DNA from 2 places in the Pseudonocardia sp. Ae505_Ps2 genome. Region 1 is predicted to be linked to the other one. Evidence: riboswitches for the same ligand, from Rfam matches in the RefSeq annotation. Region 1 holds a riboswitch; the other holds the start of a gene.
What was found. A riboswitch is a leader RNA that binds a small molecule or an ion and turns the genes downstream of it on or off. The one in region 1 is predicted to bind cobalamin.
Positions count from the first base shown of each region.

Region 2: linked by a shared signal. The riboswitch ahead of Ae505Ps2_RS15455 (hypothetical protein) and the one ahead of Ae505Ps2_RS04310 (ribonucleoside-diphosphate reductase subunit alpha) in region 1 are both predicted to bind cobalamin.

Region 1 covers NZ_MCIP01000001.1:938,004-946,834, forward strand. The annotation lists gene mftC (mycofactocin radical SAM maturase) at 1-189, opposite strand, end outside; gene mftB (mycofactocin biosynthesis chaperone MftB) at 227-538, opposite strand; gene mftA (mycofactocin precursor MftA) at 528-614, opposite strand; gene Ae505Ps2_RS33095 (GNAT family N-acetyltransferase) at 879-1,904, shown strand; gene Ae505Ps2_RS04295 (ABC transporter substrate-binding protein) at 2,004-3,590, shown strand; gene Ae505Ps2_RS04300 (hypothetical protein) at 3,683-4,045, opposite strand; gene Ae505Ps2_RS04305 (hypothetical protein) at 4,216-4,602, shown strand; cobalamin riboswitch at 4,678-4,881, shown strand; gene Ae505Ps2_RS04310 (ribonucleoside-diphosphate reductase subunit alpha) at 5,012-7,897, shown strand; gene Ae505Ps2_RS04315 (ribonucleotide-diphosphate reductase subunit beta) at 7,894-8,831, shown strand, end outside.
Region 2 covers NZ_MCIP01000001.1:3,224,401-3,233,231, reverse strand. The annotation lists gene Ae505Ps2_RS15465 (4'-phosphopantetheinyl transferase superfamily protein) at 1-691, shown strand, start outside; gene Ae505Ps2_RS15460 (DNA polymerase IV) at 699-2,231, shown strand; gene Ae505Ps2_RS15455 (hypothetical protein) at 2,253-2,630, opposite strand; cobalamin riboswitch at 2,665-2,854, opposite strand; gene Ae505Ps2_RS15450 (chloride channel protein) at 2,851-4,437, opposite strand; gene Ae505Ps2_RS15445 (MarR family transcriptional regulator) at 4,434-4,976, opposite strand; gene cobA (uroporphyrinogen-III C-methyltransferase) at 5,030-6,250, opposite strand; gene Ae505Ps2_RS15435 (cobalamin biosynthesis protein) at 6,247-6,747, opposite strand; gene Ae505Ps2_RS15430 (cobyrinate a,c-diamide synthase) at 6,801-8,177, opposite strand; gene cobO (cob(I)yrinic acid a,c-diamide adenosyltransferase) at 8,201-8,815, opposite strand.

The DNA.
Region 1 (8,831 bases):
GTAGAAGACCTGCATGCGCTGCAGCTCGTCGATGACGGCCTTGGCCTCGGCGGTGCTCAGCTCGCGCGGGTCGCGCCGCCCCGAGCTGGACAGGCAGTGCACGCACGCGAGGTTGCACGCGTAGGTGAGCTCCCAGGTCAGGCAGATGGGCGAGTTCAGGCCGTACTGGAAGTGGTCGACCAGCTTCACGGGCACCTCACTGTGGTGGTCGGCGGGGCGGGCGGGACTAGCGGGCGACGATCGTGCGGGACTTCAGCAGTCCGGCGAGGGCACGCAGGTAGGCGTCGTGCTGGGCCTCGGGGACGTCGGCGGCCACGACGGCCGACCGGGCGTCCGGCTGGTTCTCCAGGTCGCGCACGACCGAGACCAGCTGGGGCGTCTTGAGGAAGGACAGCTTGCGGGTCACGAAGTCGTACACCAGGGCGCCGAAGGGCTCCGGACGCAGCGAGACGCTCTCGCTGAGCCGGTACGGTGCCGCGGGGTCGAAAGCCCCCGCGGCACCGTCCGGAACCGTGGTGTCGAGGGGCTTAGTAGACACCGCACATGCCGTCGATGGAGACCTCCTCGACGAGGGTCTCCTCGGTCAGGGCGTCCTCGTTCTGGTGCTCACTCATGCGCAACCTCCGCTGGATCCGACTCTCGGCGAGAGAGGTGGTGAACCGCCCCGCCGGCCGGCGGTGGCAGCGGATCGGACGCTATTGGCACCCGGTGCCGGAAATCAATACTCGACATCCACGCCCGTCCGTTCGGACGGGCGGGCAGGCTGTCTCCCATGACGGTCGGGACGGTCCTGCTGCACCTCTGCACCCCGGGTGAGTGGCGGAGGTGGCTCGACACCGGAGCCGTGGCTCCCCCCCTCCCTCGACGAGGTCGGGTTCGTGCACCTGTCGACGCCCGACCAGGTCGCCCTGCCCGCGCAGCGCCTGTTCGCCGGCCGGTCGGACCTGGTCCTGCTCGTCCTCGACCCGGCCCGGATCGACGGCGCCGGGATCGACGTCCGGTGGGAGCCGGGCGTGCCGACCGACCCGGCGTCGATGCGGTTCCCGCACGCCTACGGGGCGGTGCCGGCGTCGGCGGTGCTGATGGTGCTGCCCTACCGGCCCGGCCCGGACGGCTTCGCCGCCCCGGAGGTCCCCGAACCCGGCGCAGCGGCGCGGGCGATGGGGTTCGAGCCGTCGATGCTGCGCCGCGGCGCGAGCGCGGAGGAGCCCGTGACCGGCGGCGTCGCGGTCCGGACCGACGCCTGGCCGGTGTCGCGGATGCACAACCGGCTGCTGCTCGACCGTCCTGACCGGACCGATCCGGCCACCGTGCTCGCCGAGGCCGACCGGGCGCTCACCGCGCACGGCCTGCACCCGAACGCGCTGCTGTGGGGACCGGGCGCGGACGAGCTGGCCGACGGCCTGCGCGCCGCCGGGTGGTCGGTCGCGGCGAACGAGGCCATGACCGCCCCCACCACGACCGGCGCGCCCCCGGACACGGCGACGGTCACCGAGCTGGACCACCACGAGCTCCGCGGGTTCCGGCGCGCCTCCTGGGCCCGGGACCTGCCCGGCACCGGACCCGAGGACCTCGGCCAGCTGGTCGACCGCGACACCGGCGACGACCGGGTGCTGGCCCTGCACCGCCTCGCCGTCGTCGTCGACGACCGGGTGGTGGCGGCCGCGACGCTGCGCCGCGACGGTGCGACGGCCTGGCTCGACGCCCTGGAGACCGACCGGGCCCACCGCGGCCGGGGGCACGGCCGGGCGCTGCTGGCCCGCTCCCGCGAGCTCGCCGCCGAGCACGGCTGCGACCTGCTCGCACTGGGCGCCGGCGTCGACGACTGGCCACGGGACTGGTACCGGCGCAGCGGGTTCACGCCGGTCGGCACCCACCTCGAGGCCGCCGGCCCGCGCCGGTGATCTCTCCGGGTCGGGCACGCCCTGTCCTGAGCCCGCCCGGCACCCGCGGAGGTCCCTCCCCGCCGCCTCGGCCGTGACCGCACCGGGCACCCTGTGGTCGTGCAGTTGAGCCGTCGATCGTTCCTGCGGGCCGCCGGTGCGACCGCGGCGCTGGCGGGGATTCCGGCGCTGGCCGCGTGCGGGGCCCCGGCCGACACCACCGCCCCTCGGCTGGTGGCCGCGTTCGCCGGTGACGGCCCGCTCGGCGTCCCGGACCCGCACGTGGTGTGGCGGCCGGTGGACCGGGCGCGGGCGGCGGCCGTCGCGGACACGCTGCTGGTCTGGGACCAGGACATGACCCCACGGCCGCACCTGGCCGCGTCGGCGGCGCCGGACCGGACGGGGACGAGATGGCGGATCCGGCTGCGCGACGCCCCCGCCCACGACGGGCGCCCGCTGACCTCGGCCGACGTGCTGGCGTCGCTGCGCCGGATCACCGATCCCGCCACCGGGGCGACGGCGGCACCGTTGCTGGCCGGGCTCGACCTCGCCGCCAGCCGGGCGGTCTCGGCGTCGGAGGTGGAGCTGGTGCTCGGCGCCCCGGACTTCCTGTTCGGCCTCGTCCTGGGCTCGCCGGGCACCGGCATCGTGCGCGACGGCCGCGGCACCCCGCCGGTGGGCACCGGAGCGTTCCGCTGGCTGCCCGGGTCCCCGGACGCGCTCTACCGGCACGACGGCCACTGGCTGGGCGCGGCGCGCTCGCCCGCCGTGGAGTTCGTGGTGGACGACGACGAGGAGAACCGCTACCAGTCCCTCGTGGACGGTCACGTGCACTGGGCGCACGACCTGTTCCCGCACAGCGCGCGCCGGCTGCTCGGGCGGGTCGGCACGACGGTGGTGTCCGCGCCGGGCTCGGCGACCCGCTTCCTCGACGTCGGCCCGGCCGGGTCGGCCCCCGGCACCGGTACGGCGGGCGGCACGACCGCCGGGGCGTCCGGCGACGTGCTCGGCGATCCCCGGCTGGCCGAGGCGGTCCGGCTCGGCATCGACCGGACCGAGCTCGTCCGCGAGGTGCTGCTCGACCTCGCCGAGCCGGGCGACGACCTGTTCGGCCCGGGCCTGGCGTATCACCCGGCCGGGTTCGCGCCGGTGGAGCGCGACGTCGCCCGCGCGCGGGAGCTCGTCGCGGCGGCGGGCGCGGACCGGCTGGAGGTGCCGCTGCTGTTCGACCCGTTCGACCCGATGTCGCGCCCGGCCGCCGACACCGTCGTGGAACAGCTCGCCGAGATCGGGCTGACCTGCACGCCGCGCGAGCCGGACCCGCCCGACGCCGTCCCGACCCCGGGCATCCGGTTCCGCCGGGCCGCGGCGACCCCGCTCCCGCTGTACCTGCGCGCGACCGCGGGCCCGGACCCCGCCGACGACGCCCCGCCCGCCGCGACCGCGGGCGACGACGGCGCGCCGGCCGCACCGGCCGCGGCGGGACGGGCCGACGTGCGTGCCCTGCTCGCCACCGCGCGCGGGGTGCCCGACGAGGCGCGCCGGGTCGAGGCCCTGCGACGCGCCCAGCTCCTGCTGCGCGACCGCTCGACCGTCTGGTCCTCGGGCGACGAGCACGTCGGCGTCTCCGCCGACCTGACCGGCGTCGAGCCCGCCCGGCCCGACACCGCCACCTGGGCCCGGTTCCACCGGCTGCGGATGGGGTGACCCGCTGCGGGCGGGGCTCGGAACCGCTCCCGGCCGCAGGACGGGCGTGCGCAGCCGGGCCAGGGGCCCGGCCGCGCACGCCCCGCCGGGCCTCAGGCGCCGGCGTGCTCGCGCAGCAGCGCCGCCGTCTCGCGGGTGACCTCGGCGTGCAGCCGACAGTGCTCGTGGTGGTCGGCGTGGGCGCCGCAGGCCGCGGCGGACGCCTCGCAGGCCAGCGCGGCGGCCGAGGCGGCGGCCTCGCCGACGGCCTTGTCCCCGGTGCGGCGGCCGAGCACGGCCGCGGCGGCGGTGCAGAGGTCGGCGGCGTCGAGCGCCAGCAGGACCTCGGTCTCCATCCCGCCGGAGGCGACCATCGCCGAGGCGCAGGCGGTGCTCGCGCGGGCGGCGTCGTGCAGCTTCTCGACGACGACGGCCGGGGTGGTGACGCCGGCGGCGTCCAGGACGTGGTGGCTCACGGGATCTCCCTGTCGATGGTGGAACGGTCGGCGGCGGAGTACCCCACGGCGGGCCCTGCCTACCCGCCGCGCCTCGTCGACCACGACCGTCCGCCGGGCCGGTGCCGCCGGACACCCGTCGTCGCCGTGATCACCTGAACAGTTCGTCAGGTGTCACGTAGGGTCGGGGCGTGTCCGCCCTCCCCGCCGTCACCGCCTGCCGGGGGTGCTGCTGCGGCTCCGGCCGCAAGCACCCCGGCCTCGACCGCGACCACCACGACCGGCTGCTCGACCGGCTGACCGACGGCCTGGCCGGGCACGCCCGGCTGCGCACCAGCGAGTGCCTGGGCCCGTGCGCGGACTCCGACGTCCTGGTGGTCGCCCCGGCGCCCGGGGCCCGCCGGGCGGGCGCCCGCCCGGTCTGGCTCCGTGCGGTCCTGGACGCCGCGACCACGGACGCGGTCGCGGCCTGGGTGCGCGCCGGCGGGCCGGGCCTCGCCGCCGTCCCGCCCGCACTCGCGGGGCACGTGTTCACCCCCGGCCCCCGGGCGACGGCCGAGGGACGGGCGGCGGGCTGACCCCGGACCGCCGGTCACCGAGGGGGGTCGCATCCGCACCGATGGGGGGATGGAGTAGCTCTGCCCACAAGATGTAGTGTCCGGATCACTGGTGGTTCACCGGCCCGCCCGGGCCGGTGAGGCAAGAGGGAACCCGGTGGGAATCCGGGACTGCCCCGCAGCGGTGAACGGGAACGACCGCCGTCAACAGCACTGGGAGTGATCCCGGGAAGCGACGGCCAGTAGGTGTGAGCAGTGCGCCCGTGAGTCCGAAGACCTGCCACCGGTGCGCGTACCGACCGGTGCGCGCTGCTCCGGGGCCTCGTGGGACGGCGCCAGGGTGCGGTGGGCCGCCGACGGCACGGGACCCGCCGCCTCCTCGCACCGCGCCCGCCCCCGGAGGCGACGGCGACTCGCGAGGAGAGAGCCCGTGACGGCTTCCACCGCTGCACCGGCAACAGCACCCCCGGCCCTGCGCGTCATCCGGCGCGACGGCTCCGAGACCGGGTTCGACGCCACGAAGATCTCGGTGGCGACGACCAAGGCGTTCCTGGCGGTCGAGGGGGACTCGGGCGCGACGTCGTCGCGGCTGCACCACCTCGTGGCCGGGCTGACCGACCAGGTCGTCGCGGCGCTGACCCGGCACCCGGCGCACGCCGTGCACGTCGAGCAGATCCAGGACCAGGTCGAGCTCGCCCTGATGCGCGGCGGCCACCACAAGGTCGCCCGTTCCTACGTGCTCTACCGCGAGCAGCAGGCACGGGCCCGGGAACGCGACGGCGGGGACAGCGTGTCGGACGCACCGGTCGTGCACGTCACCGGGCCCGACGGCAGCCGGACCCCACTGGACCGTGACCGGGTCGCCGCGGTGCTCGGCGAGGCGTGCGACGGCATCGACGACGTCGCGCCGGAGCCGGTGCTCGCCGAGCTGGACCGCACCGTCTACGACGGCATCACCGCCGACGAGCTGGCCCAGGCCCTGGTCCTGGCCGCCCGCACCCTGGTGGAGCGCGAGCCCGCCTACTCCCTGGTGGCGTCCCGACTGCTGCTGGACCGGCTCCGCGCCGAGGCCGTCTCCCACCTGGCGGGCACCCGGGAGACCCCGGACCACGCGACGATGACCGAGCGGTACGCGTCCTACACGAAGGACTACCTGCGCCACGCCATCGCGATCGGCCTGGTCGACCCCGAGCTCGCGACCTTCGACCTGGACCGGGTCACCGCCGCCCTCCGCCCGGACCGTGACCTGCAGATCGGCTTCCTCGGCCTGCAGACCCTCTACGACCGCTACTTCCTGCACGAGCGCGGCGTGCGCTTCGAGCTGCCGCAGGCGTTCTTCCTGCGGGTCGCGATGGGGCTGGCGGTGCGCGAGATCGACCGCGAGGCCCGGGCGATCGAGTTCTACGAGGTCCTGTCCAGCTTCGACTTCATGGCCTCGACCCCGACGCTGTTCAACTCCGGCACCACCCGGCCGCAGCTGTCGTCGTGCTTCCTCACCACCGTCGACGACGACCTGGAGTCGATCTTCGGCGGGTACCGGAACAACGCGCTGCTGGCCAAGTACTCCGGTGGGCTCGGCAACGACTGGACCCCGGTCCGCGGCCTCGGCGCGCACATCCGCGGCACCAACGGCGTCTCCCAGGGGGTGGTGCCGTTCCTCAAGATCGCCGGGGACACGGCCGTCGCGGTGAACCAGGGCGGCAAGCGCAAGGGCGCGGCGTGCGCCTACCTGGAGACCTGGCACGTCGACATCGAGGAGTTCCTCGACCTGCGCAAGAACACCGGCGACGACCGCCGCCGGACCCACGACATGAACACCGCGAACTGGGTGCCCGACGAGTTCCTGCGCCGCGTGCAGGCCGACGCCGAGTGGACACTGTTCTCCCCGGACGAGGTGCCCGACCTGCACGACCTCTACGGCACCGCGTTCGCCCAGCGGTACCGCGAGTACGAGGCGGCCGCGGCGCGCGGCGAGATCCGGGTGCACCGCACGGTGCGCGCGGTCGAGCTGTGGCGGCGGATGCTGACCATGCTGTTCGAGACCGGGCACCCGTGGATCACGTTCAAGGACCCGTGCAACCTGCGCAGCCCGCAGCAGCACGCGGGGGTGGTGCACTCGTCGAACCTGTGCACCGAGATCACCCTGAACACCCGCGCCGGCGACGAGGGCGAGGTCGCGGTCTGCAACCTCGGCTCGGTGAACCTCGCCGCGCACGTCACGCGCGACGGGCTCGACGCGGACAAGCTCCGTCGCACGGTGACGACCGCGGTGCGGATGCTCGACAACGTCGTGGACATCAACTTCTACACGATCCCCGAGGCCCGCCGGTCCAACCTGCGCCACCGCCCGGTCGGCCTGGGCATGATGGGCTTCTCCGACGCGCTGTTCGTCCAGCGCATCGCCCCCGCGAGCGACGCGGCCGTCGAGTTCGCCGACACCTCGGCCGAGCTCCTGAGCTTCCACGCGATCACCGCGTCGTCGGACCTGGCGGTCGAGCGCGGCCGCTACGCCAGCTTCGACGGGTCGCTGTGGAGCCGCGGGATCCTGCCGCTGGACTCGCTCGACCTGCTGGCCGCGGCCCGCGGCGACGGCGAGCTCGAGATCGACCGGTCGTCCACGCTGGACTGGGACACACTGCGGGAGAAGGTCCGCACCCAGGGGATGCGCAACTCCAACGTGCTCGCGATCGCCCCGACGGCGACGATCTCGAACATCTGCGGGGTCGGGCAGTCGATCGAGCCGATCCACCTCAACCTGTACGTGAAGTCCAACATGTCCGGCGACTTCACCGTGATCAACCCGCACCTGGTCCGCGACCTCAAGGAGCGCGGGCTGTGGGACGAGGTGATGGTCGCCGACCTGAAGTACTTCGACGGGTCGCTGGCCGAGATCGACCGGGTCCCCGCCGACCTGAAGGAGCTCTACGCGACCGCGTTCGAGATCGAGCCGAGCCGGCTCGTGGCCGCGGCGTCGCGCCGGCAGAAGTGGCTCGACCAGGCCCAGTCGTTGAACCTCTACCTGGCCTCCCCCAGCGGCCGTGCCCTGGACGAGCTCTACCGCCTGGCCTGGCGTTCGGGCCTCAAGACCACCTACTACCTGCGCACCCGCGCGGCGACGGCCGTCGAGAAGTCCACCCTCACCGGCACCGACGGCCGACTGACCGGCGTGCCCAGCACCCCCGCGGCCGCCCCGGCCCCGGCGGCCCCGGCGCCGTCGCCCGCGGCGACCGTGCCCGCGGTCCCCGTCACCGCCCCCGATCTCGACCCGGGCGCCGCCTGCTCGGTCGACGACCCCGACTGCGAGGCCTGCCAGTGAGCACCCCGACCACCGACCGCCACACGGGCGCCGACACCAGCGGGCTCGGCGAGATCGCCCGCGGCGCCGCCCCGATCGACGCCGACGACAAGCGCATGATCAACGCGCGGGCCGACGTCAACCAGCTCCTGCCGCTCAAGTACACCTGGGCCTGGGAGAAGTACCTGGCCGGCTGCGCCAACCACTGGATGCCGACCGAGGTCGCCATGCAGGCCGACATCGCGCTGTGGCGCTCCCCCGGCGGCCTCACCGACGACGAGCGCCTGATGCTCACCCGCAACCTCGGCTTCTTCGCCACCGCCGAGTCGCTGGTCGCGAACAACATCGTGCTCGCCGTCTACCGCCACCTCACCAACCCCGAGTGCCGGCAGTACCTGCTGCGGCAGTCGTTCGAGGAGGCGGTGCACACCCACACGTTCCAGTACGTGTGCGAGTCCCTCGGGCTCGACGAGGGCGAGCTGTTCAACGCCTACCGGACCGTCCCGTCGATCACCGAGAAGGACGCCTGGGCGCTGCGCTACACCCAGGCGCTGTCCGACCCGGACTTCCGCACCGGCACCCCGGAGAACGACCGCGCGTTCCTGCGCGACCTGGTCGCCTTCTACGTGGTGTTCGAGGGCATGTGGTTCTACACCGGGTTCGCCCAGATCCTCGCGCTCGGCCGGCGCAACAAGATGGTGGGCATCGCCGAGCAGTACCAGTACATCCTGCGCGACGAGTCGATCCACCTGAACTTCGGCATCGACTGCATCAACCAGATCAAGATCGAGAACCCGCACCTGTGGACCGCGGGGTTCGTCGCGGAGATCCGGACGATGCTGCGGGAGGCGTGCGAGCTGGAGGTCGCCTACGCCCGCGACACCATGCCCCGCGGGATGCTCGGGCTCACCGCCGAGTCCTGCGAGCGGTACCTGCGGTTCATCACCGACCGGCG
Region 2 (8,831 bases), 2.3 Mb from region 1:
GTGGGCCGCCCCGGCCGATCCCGGCGCCCGCGCCGACCTCGTCGCGCTGCTGGACGCCCACGAACGCGAACGGCTCGTCGCGCTGCGACGGCCCGAGGACCGCGCCCGCTACCTCGCCGCGCACGCGCTGGCCCGGCTCGTGCTCGCCGAGCGGCTCGACGCCGACCCCGCCGAGCTCGTCCTCGACCGGACCTGCCGCTGCGGGGAGCCGCACGGCAAGCCCCGCCTGGCCGGGCGCGGCGACGACCCCGGCTTCTCCCTCACCCACTCCGGCGCGCTGGTCGGTGTCGCGGTCGGGACCGGGCCGGTCGGCGTCGACGTCGAGGCGCACCGCCCCCTGTCCGGCCTCGACGGCCTGGCCCGGCACGCCCTGTCCCCCGCCGAGCTCGCCGCCGGGACGCCCGACGGGACCGGCTTCCTGGTCACCTGGACCCGGAAGGAGGCGCTGCTCAAGGCCACCGGGGAGGGCCTGTCGAGCCCGATGGACGCGATCACCCTGTCCCCGCCGCACGGCCCGGCCCGGGTGCTGGACTGGACCGGCACCGCCGGGAGCTGGTGGGTCACCGACGTCCCCACCGGCCTCGACGACCACCCGGGCGCCGTCGCCGGGGCGGGACCGGTGGCCCCGGCCGTCACCGTCGCCGACGGCGACGCGATCCTGTCGGTGCGCCGGGGCACGATGCACGGGTGATGATGGAGTGACCGCGGCGGCCGACCGCTGGGTGCTGCACCTCGACATGGACGCGTTCTTCGCCTCCGTCGAGCAGCTCACCCGGCCCACCCTGGCCGACCGTCCGGTCCTCGTCGGCGGCGCGGGACCTCGCGGCGTCGTCGCGGGGGCGAGCTACCAGGCCCGGGTGTTCGGGGCACGCTCGGCGATGCCGATGGGCCAGGCGCGGCGGCGCTGCCCGCACGCGACGGTCCTGCCGCCCCGGTTCTCCCTGTACAAGGCGCTGTCCGAGGAGGTCATGGCCGTCCTCGGCGAGTTCTCCCCCGTGCTGGAGCCGGTGTCGGTGGACGAGGCGTTCGTGGAGCCGCCCGACCTCGTGGGCGCCTCCCCCGACCAGGTGCGGGAGTGGGGCACCCGGCTGCGCGGCGCGGTGCGCGACCGCACCGGGCTGCCCGCCTCGGTGGGCGCCGGGTCGGGCAAGCAGATCGCGAAGATCGCCTCCGAGCTGGCCAAGCCGGACGGGCTGCGGGTGATCGCCCACGCCGAGCAGGCGGCCGTGCTCGACCCGCTGCCGGTGCGGTCACTGTGGGGCATCGGGCCGGTCTCCGGCGAGGCGCTGCGGAAGATCGGGATCGAGACGATCGGGCAGCTCGCCGCGATGGACGCCCGCGAGGTCGCCGGGGTGCTGGGTAGTGCGATCGGGTCCGAGCTGCACCGTCTCGCCCGCGGCATCGACGACCGTCCGGTCGCCCCGCGCGGCGCGGCCAAGCAGATCAGCGCGGAGACGACCTTCGACGCCGACCTGACCGCGATGAGCGCGGTGCACACCGCGGTGGAGTCGATCTGCGTCGCCGTGCACCGACGGCTGGTCGCCGACGGTCGGACCGCCCGCACCGTCACCGTGAAGGCGCGGACCGGGGACTTCACCACCCACACCCGGTCGGAGACGACCCCGTTCGGCACCCGGGACCTGGCGACCCTGGTCGCGGTGGCGCGCCGGCTGGCCGAGGGCGCGGTCGGCGAGGGCGGGGTGCGGCTGCTGGGCGTGTCGGTGTCCGGCTTCGGCGACGAGCCGCCGCTGGCCCTGTTCGACGCGGTGCCCTCGGAGAACGGGTGGACGACGGCCTCGGCCCTGGACCCCCCGCCCGCGGCCGCCGCCCGGGCCGGCGCGGCGGGGGTGGCCGTGCTCGACGCACCACCGGACACCGACGCACCTCCGGACACCGACGCGAGGACGGGGACGGGCGCGGCCGCGGGGGCCGACAGTCCTGCGGGGACCGGCGGTACCGCGGGGGCCGACGCGACCACGGGTGCCGGCGACGTGCCCGGCCCCGTCCGCCCGGGCCGCCCCGACCGCGAACCCGACCCGGACCGGCCCTGGCGCGCCGGCGACGACGTCGCCCACCCCGAGCACGGCCACGGCTGGGTCCAGGGCGCCGGGCACGGGCGGGTCACCGTGCGCTTCGAGACCGCCTACACCGGGCCCGGCCGCACCCGCACGCTCGACGCCGCCGACCCCGACCTCACCCGGGCCGACCCGCTGGGCAGCTGGCGGGCCTGAGCGCGCCGCCCGCCGGCGGTCTCAGCCGATCAGCGGGCTGCGGTGCGGCGGCGCGACGCGGCTGCCCTCGGCGACCCGGGCCCGCAGCGCCGGGACGGTGCGCGCCAACCCGTCGAGGACCGCACCGAGCGCGGCGTCGGCCGCGGGGTCGCCCCCGACCAGCAGCACCGCGCCGCCGGCGGGTCCGGCGGCGGCCCAGGCCCCGATCCGGGCGACGGCGTCACGCGGGGTGACCGGCTCGACCCGCCACGCCTCGGCGTAGAACAGGGCCGTCGACTCGGCCTGGGGGAAGGCGAAGACGGTCTCGGCGTCGGCCAGCAGGTCGGCGACGTGGGCACCCGGGCGGGGTGCGCCGTCGCCGGACGGGTCGGTACCGAGCACCACCAGGTCGTGGCTCATCGCATGTCCTCCTCGAGGGTCCGCGCCCTCACCAGTGGGAATCCGCGACGACGGGCAGTGTCCTGGCTCCCGGATCCCCGCGCCCTCCCCGGCCTTCCCACCCTCGCGGGCGGTGGCACCGGTGTGGGGAGGGCACTCCCCGGTGACAGTGGCGGGACCGCGCCGGATTCGCACCGGCTTCCTGTTCCGTCGTCGTCGGGGAGCCCATCACGCGACCGGGTCAGTGGTCAACCGTCCCCCGCCCCGACACCCCCCGCAGATGGTCGAGCAGGTCGTGTTCGGCGAGCGTCCCGAGCAGCGGCCCGTCCGGCTCCCGCACGGGCAGCGCGGCTCCCCGGTGCGCGGCGAGCACCCCGAGGACGTCGTGCACCGGGGCGGCCGGGTCCAGCGCGGGCAGCTCCGGGCCGGGCGGGGTGCCGTCGACGGGACGCATCACCTGGGCGACGACGACCCGGCGCAGCGCCTCGTCGGTCGGGGTGTCGGCAGCGAGGTCGATCCCGCGTCGCAGCAGCTTGAGCGTGTAGATGTTGTCCCGCGACACCAGGTTCGACAGGCCGGTGGCCAGGACGACGGCGGCCATCAGCGGCAGGATGAGGGCGTAGTCGCCGGTCAGCTCGAACACGATGAGCACCGCGGTGATCGGGGCGTGCGCCGCCCCCGCGAACACCGCCGCCATGCCGACCAGACCGAACGCGCCGGGGTGCAGGTCCAGCGCCGGGAACAGGGCCGCGGCGGCGTAGCCGAAGGCGGTACCGGCGGTGCCACCGACGAACAGCGACGGCGCGAACACACCGCCGGACCCGCCGATGCCGATGGTGAGGCTGGACGCGAGGATCTTCCCGACGACGAGCAGGAGCAGGAACCCGACGGCGTACCGGCCACCGATCGCGGCCTCCAGCACGGGGTAGCCGACGCCGTACATCTGGGGCAGTGCCAGCAGCAGCGCGCCGAGCAGCAGCCCGCCGACGGCCGGGCGCAGCCACTCCGGGCCGCGCCAGACGGCGTCACAGGCGTCCTCGACGACGTAGAGGATCCGGGCGAAGGCCCAGCCCAGCAGCCCGGCGAGCAGCCCGAGCAGCGCGTAGAGCGGCAGCTGGGCGGGGCTGCCCAGGTCGAAGTGCGGCAGGGTCAGGATCGCGCGGTCGCCGGCGATCACCTCGGCGACGACGTTCGCGACCACCGAGCTGATCACCAGCACGCCGAACGCCTCGGCGCTGAACGACCGCAGGATCAGCTCCAGGCCGAACACCACCCCGGAGACCGGGGCGTCGAACGTCGCGGAGATCCCGCCCGCGGCACCGCAGGCGACCATGAGCACCAGCCGGGTGGCGGGCACCCGCAGCCACTGCCCGATCGCCGAGGCGAGCGCGGAGCCGATCTGCACGATCGGGCCCTCCCGGCCGACGGAGCCGCCGGTCCCGATGCAGATCCCCGACGCGAGCGCCTTCACCGCGGCGACGGTGGCCGGGATCCGCCCGCCCCTGCGCGCGACGGCGAACATCACCTCGGGCACCCCGTGCCCGCGCGCCTCCGGGGCGAACCGCTGGACCAGCGGGCCGTACACCAGGCCGCCGAGCACCGGGGCGATCAGCAGGAACCACACGCCCAGCCCGGGCAGGTGCGGCGAGGCGACCCGGCCGGCGTCGGAGAAGTCCTCCCGCCCGGTGACCAGCCAGGTCACGCCGAGGATCAGCTCGTGGAACAGCACCGACCCGATGCCGGCGCCGATCCCGATGACCGTCGCCAGGCCGACGAGCCCCGGCCGGGTGCCGACGAGCGCGCGGTGCAGCGCGCGGACCGCGGTCACCGCGCACCGCCCTCGGCGGGCACCGGCGCGACGGCCCAGTCGGTCTCGCCGACCTCGCCCGCGGCGTCGGCGAAGCGGCGCAGTGCGTCGCGGACCGCGGTGCGCTCGGCGGCGGGCAGCATCGCGAGCAGCCGGTGCATCTCGGCGCGGCGCAGCCGGGTGACCTCGTCGACGAGCGTCCGCCCGGCGGGGCTGAGCGCGAGGGCGACCTCGCGGCGGTCGTCGCCGGTGCGGGTGCGCACGACGAGGCCGCGGCTCACCAGCCGGTCGCACATCCGGGTCGCCGTCGACGCCGACACGGTCAGCGCCGTGGCCAGGTCGGCCGGGCGCCGGGTGCCGTGCTGGGCCAGCACGACCAGCGCGCGGTACTGCGGCAGGGTCACCTCGCCCGCCGTCGGGCCGGCCTGCTCCCCCGCGGCGGCCAGGGACCCGGCCACCACGGAGAGCATCGCCCGGCTCGCGGTCATCACCGCGTCGACGACATCGTCGATCTCGTCGGCAGCACCGTTCTCGTCGGTCGCACCGTTCTCGTCGGTCACGCCGCCGATGATTGCACACTGCAAGGTTGCAGTGTGCAATGAGGTCGGCGCGGTCAGCGGGCGACGGGCGCCTGCAGACCGGCGACCGGCCCGATCACGACGATCGCGGGCGGGCTGATCTCCTGCTCGGCGGCGACGCGCTCGGCGGTCTCCAGCGTCGCGCGGACCGACCGCTCGATCCGCGTGGTGCCGTCCTGCACGATCAGCACCGGGGTGTCGGCCGGGCGGCCGTTGGTGATGAGCGCCTCGGCGAACTTCCCGAGCCGCTCCACGGCCATCATCAGCACGATCGTGCCGGTCATCCGGCCCAGCGCGGTCCAGTCGGTCAGGCTGCGCGGGTCACCCGGTGCGACGTGCCCGGAGACGACGACGATCTCGTGTGCCACCCCGCGGTGGCTCACCGGCGTCCCGGCGACGGCCGGTGCGGCGAAGGCGCTGGTGATACCCGGGACGACGGTCACCGGCACCCCCGCCGCGGCGCACGCCTGGACCTCCTCGAACCCGCGGCCGTAGACGAACGGGTCGCCGCCCTTGAGGCGCACCACGAACTTCCCGGCACGGGCGTGCGAGACGAGCAGCTCGTTGATCCGCCCCTGGGCCATGGCGCGGCCGTAGGGGATCTTCGAGGCGTCGATGACCTCGACCTCGGGGGACAGCTCGTCGAGGATGTCGCGCGGGCCGAGCCGGTCGGCGACGACGACCTCGGCGCGCGACAGCAGCCGCCGGCCGCGCACGGTGATCAGCTCCGGGTCGCCGGGGCCGCCACCGACCAGCGCGACACCGGCCTGTGGGGGCTCGGCCGACTCGTCGACGACGCCGGCGGCCAGTGCCTCGACCAGCGCGGTGCGCACGGCCGCGGACCGCCGGTGCGCGCCCCGGGCCAGCACACCGACGGTGAGCCCGTCGTAGCCGCCGGTGGCGGGGGTGACCGCGGTGCCCCGGTCGCCGTCGTCGGCGCGGACGCAGAACACCCGGTCCCGCTCGGCCTCGGCGACGACGGCGGCGTTGGTCTCCGGCTCGTCGGTGGCGGCGATCGCGTACCAGGCCCCGGCGAGGTCGCCGTCGGTCCAGCGGCGGGCCGTCCAGGTGATCTCCCCGGCCGAGGCCATGCCCTCGACCGCCGGGGTGACCTCGGGCGAGACGACCTCGACGACCGCTCCCGCCGCGATCAGGCGGGCGACACGCCGCTGGGCGACCTGTCCCCCGCCGACGACGACGGCCCGGCGGCCGGCCAGGTCCAGCCCGACCAGGTACTGCTCGTGGTGCGCGTTCAACGACGTTCCTCTCCCGGACTCCGAGGCCCGGTGGTGGCAGCGGGTCCCTGCGCCGGGCCCCCGCTCGACGGCGACGCCGGACGATAGCCGGGCCCGCATGTGTCGCAGGAGCCCCCGGAGGGCAATCCCACATCCGCCGCTCCGGCGGCCACGGCGACCGTGACGCCCTGACCAGCGGTCTTGCCCACGATCAGCTGGGCTCCGTCGCCCGCGGCGAGGAGCGCGGCGGCCTCTGCGACCGATGGGGTCCCGACGGCCGCGGCGACCCGGGCATCCGACCTCGCCACCCCGACCACGGCCAGTGCGGCCGCGGCGAATCCGTGCGGTTCCCGCGGTGCGACGGCCGCCAGCAGACCGGGTTCGGCGACCCGCCGGTCCAGGGTGGCGACGACGGCGCCGCCGAGCTCCAGCCCGTGCTCGGCGGCGACCCGGTCCAGCAGCGCGCGCACCGCGGCCTCGGGGGTTCCGGGGCGCAGCCCCACCCCGACCGTGATCACCGGTCGTGGAGCGGAGCGCTCGGCACGCGGACGGTCGGCTCCACGACCGGTGATCATGCGAACGCGGCCGGGGCGGCCCCGGCCGGGGTGTGGCGTGCCGCCGCGACGAACCGGGCGACGGCGCCGGGCACGCCGGCCGGGTGGGTGTGCAGGAACGAGGCGTGCACCCGATCCTCGACGTAGCCCTCCGGCTCCCCGCCCCGCCACGCCCAGGCCGGGGCCGCACCGGCCCGCGGGGTGACCGCGCACCGGTGGAACTCGTGTGCCCCGGCCCGCTCGCCCGCCGCGAACAGGGGCGACGCCGACACCGCGACCGCGTCGCGGTAGCCGAGGGTGAGCCGCGGGGTCATCCCCGCCGACGCGTCGAGGACCCCGCACATCGGCGTCCCGTCGAGGTCCCGGCACAGGTAGAGCAGCCCGCCGCACTCGGCGTGCACCGGGGCCCCGGACGCGGCCAGCGCCGCGACCTGCGCCCGCAGCGGTGCGTTGTCGCCGAGCGCGCCGACGTGCTCCTCGGGGAAGCCGCCGGGCAGCACGAGCGCGGCGGTGCCCGCCGGGAGCGCGGGGTCGCGCAGCGGGTCGAAGGTCGCCACGTCGGCGCCGGCCGCGGTGAGGAGCTCGGCGTGCTCGGCGTAGCCGAACCCGAACGCGGGCCCCCCGGCGAGCGCGACGAGCGGCCGCTGCCCCGCCGTGCCGCTCGTGCCGACCTCGGCGGCCGGGTCCCAGACCGGGCCGGCGGGCAGCGGGCGGGCGAGTGCGAGGACGGCGTCGAGGTCCACGTGTGTGGCGACGAGCTCGGCCATCGCGTCCACCGCGGCGGTCGCGGCGGTGCCGTGCTCGGCGGCGGTGACCAGGCCCAGGTGCCGCGAGGGCACCGCGAGCTCGGCACGTCGCGGGACGGCGCCGAGCACCGGCAGCCCGACCTCCTCGGCCGCGGCCCGGCAGACGTCGGCGTGGCGCTGCGACCCGACCCGGTTGAGGATCACCCCCGCCACCTGCACGGACTCGTCGAAGCTGCGGAACCCGTGCAGCAACGCGGCCAGCGACCGGGACTGCCCCCGGACGTCGACGACCAGCACCACCGGTGCCCCCAGCACGGCGGCGACCTGCGCGGTGGACCCGGCGCCGTCGGCGATGCGGCCGTCGAACAGCCCCATCACCCCCTCGACGACGGCGACGTCGGCGTCCCGGCTCCCGTGCCGGGCCAGCGGGGCGAGCCGGTCGGCGCCCTGCAGGACGACGTCGAGGTTGCGGCCCGGACGGCCCGCGGCGAGCGTGTGGTACCCGGGGTCGATGTAGTCCGGCCCGATCTTGAACGGCGCGACCCGGGTGCCGCGCCGCGACAGCGCGGCCATCAGCCCGGTCGCCACCGTCGTCTTCCCGCTGCCCGACGACGGCGCCGCGACGACCAGCGCGCGGGCCGTGCTCACGGTGGACACGGTGCTCACGGTGGTCACCACTCGATCCCCCGCTGGCCCTTCTGCCCGGCGTCCATCGGGTGCTTGATCTTCGTGGTCTCCATGACCAGGTCGGCGGCCTCGATCAGGGCGGGCGGGGCGTCCCGGCCGGTGATGATCACGTGCTGCCGGCCGGTCCGGGCGGTCAGCACCTCGACGACCTCGTCGACGTCGATCCAGCCCCACTTCAGCGGGTAGGTGAACTCGTCGAGGACGTAGACCTGGTGCTCCTCGCGCTCGATGCGGCGACGGATCTCGGCCCAACCCTCGACGGCGTCGGCAGCGTGGTCGGTCTCGGTGCCCGCCTTGCGCGACCAGGACCAGCCCGACCCCATCTTGTGCCACTCCACGGGCCCGCCCTGCCCGGTCTGCTCGTGGACGGCCCCCAGCGCGCGGAACGCCTCCTCCTCGCCGACCTTCCACTTCGCGGACTTGACGAACTGGAACACCCCGATCGACCAGCCCTGGTTCCAGCCGCGCAGCGCCATCCCGAACGCGGCGGTCGACTTCCCCTTCATCACCCCGGTGTGCACCACCAGCAGCGGCCGATTGCGGCGCTGACGGGTGGTGAGCCCGTCGGCGGGCGTGACGGACACCTGTCCCTGCGGCACGGCTGTCCCTCCTTCT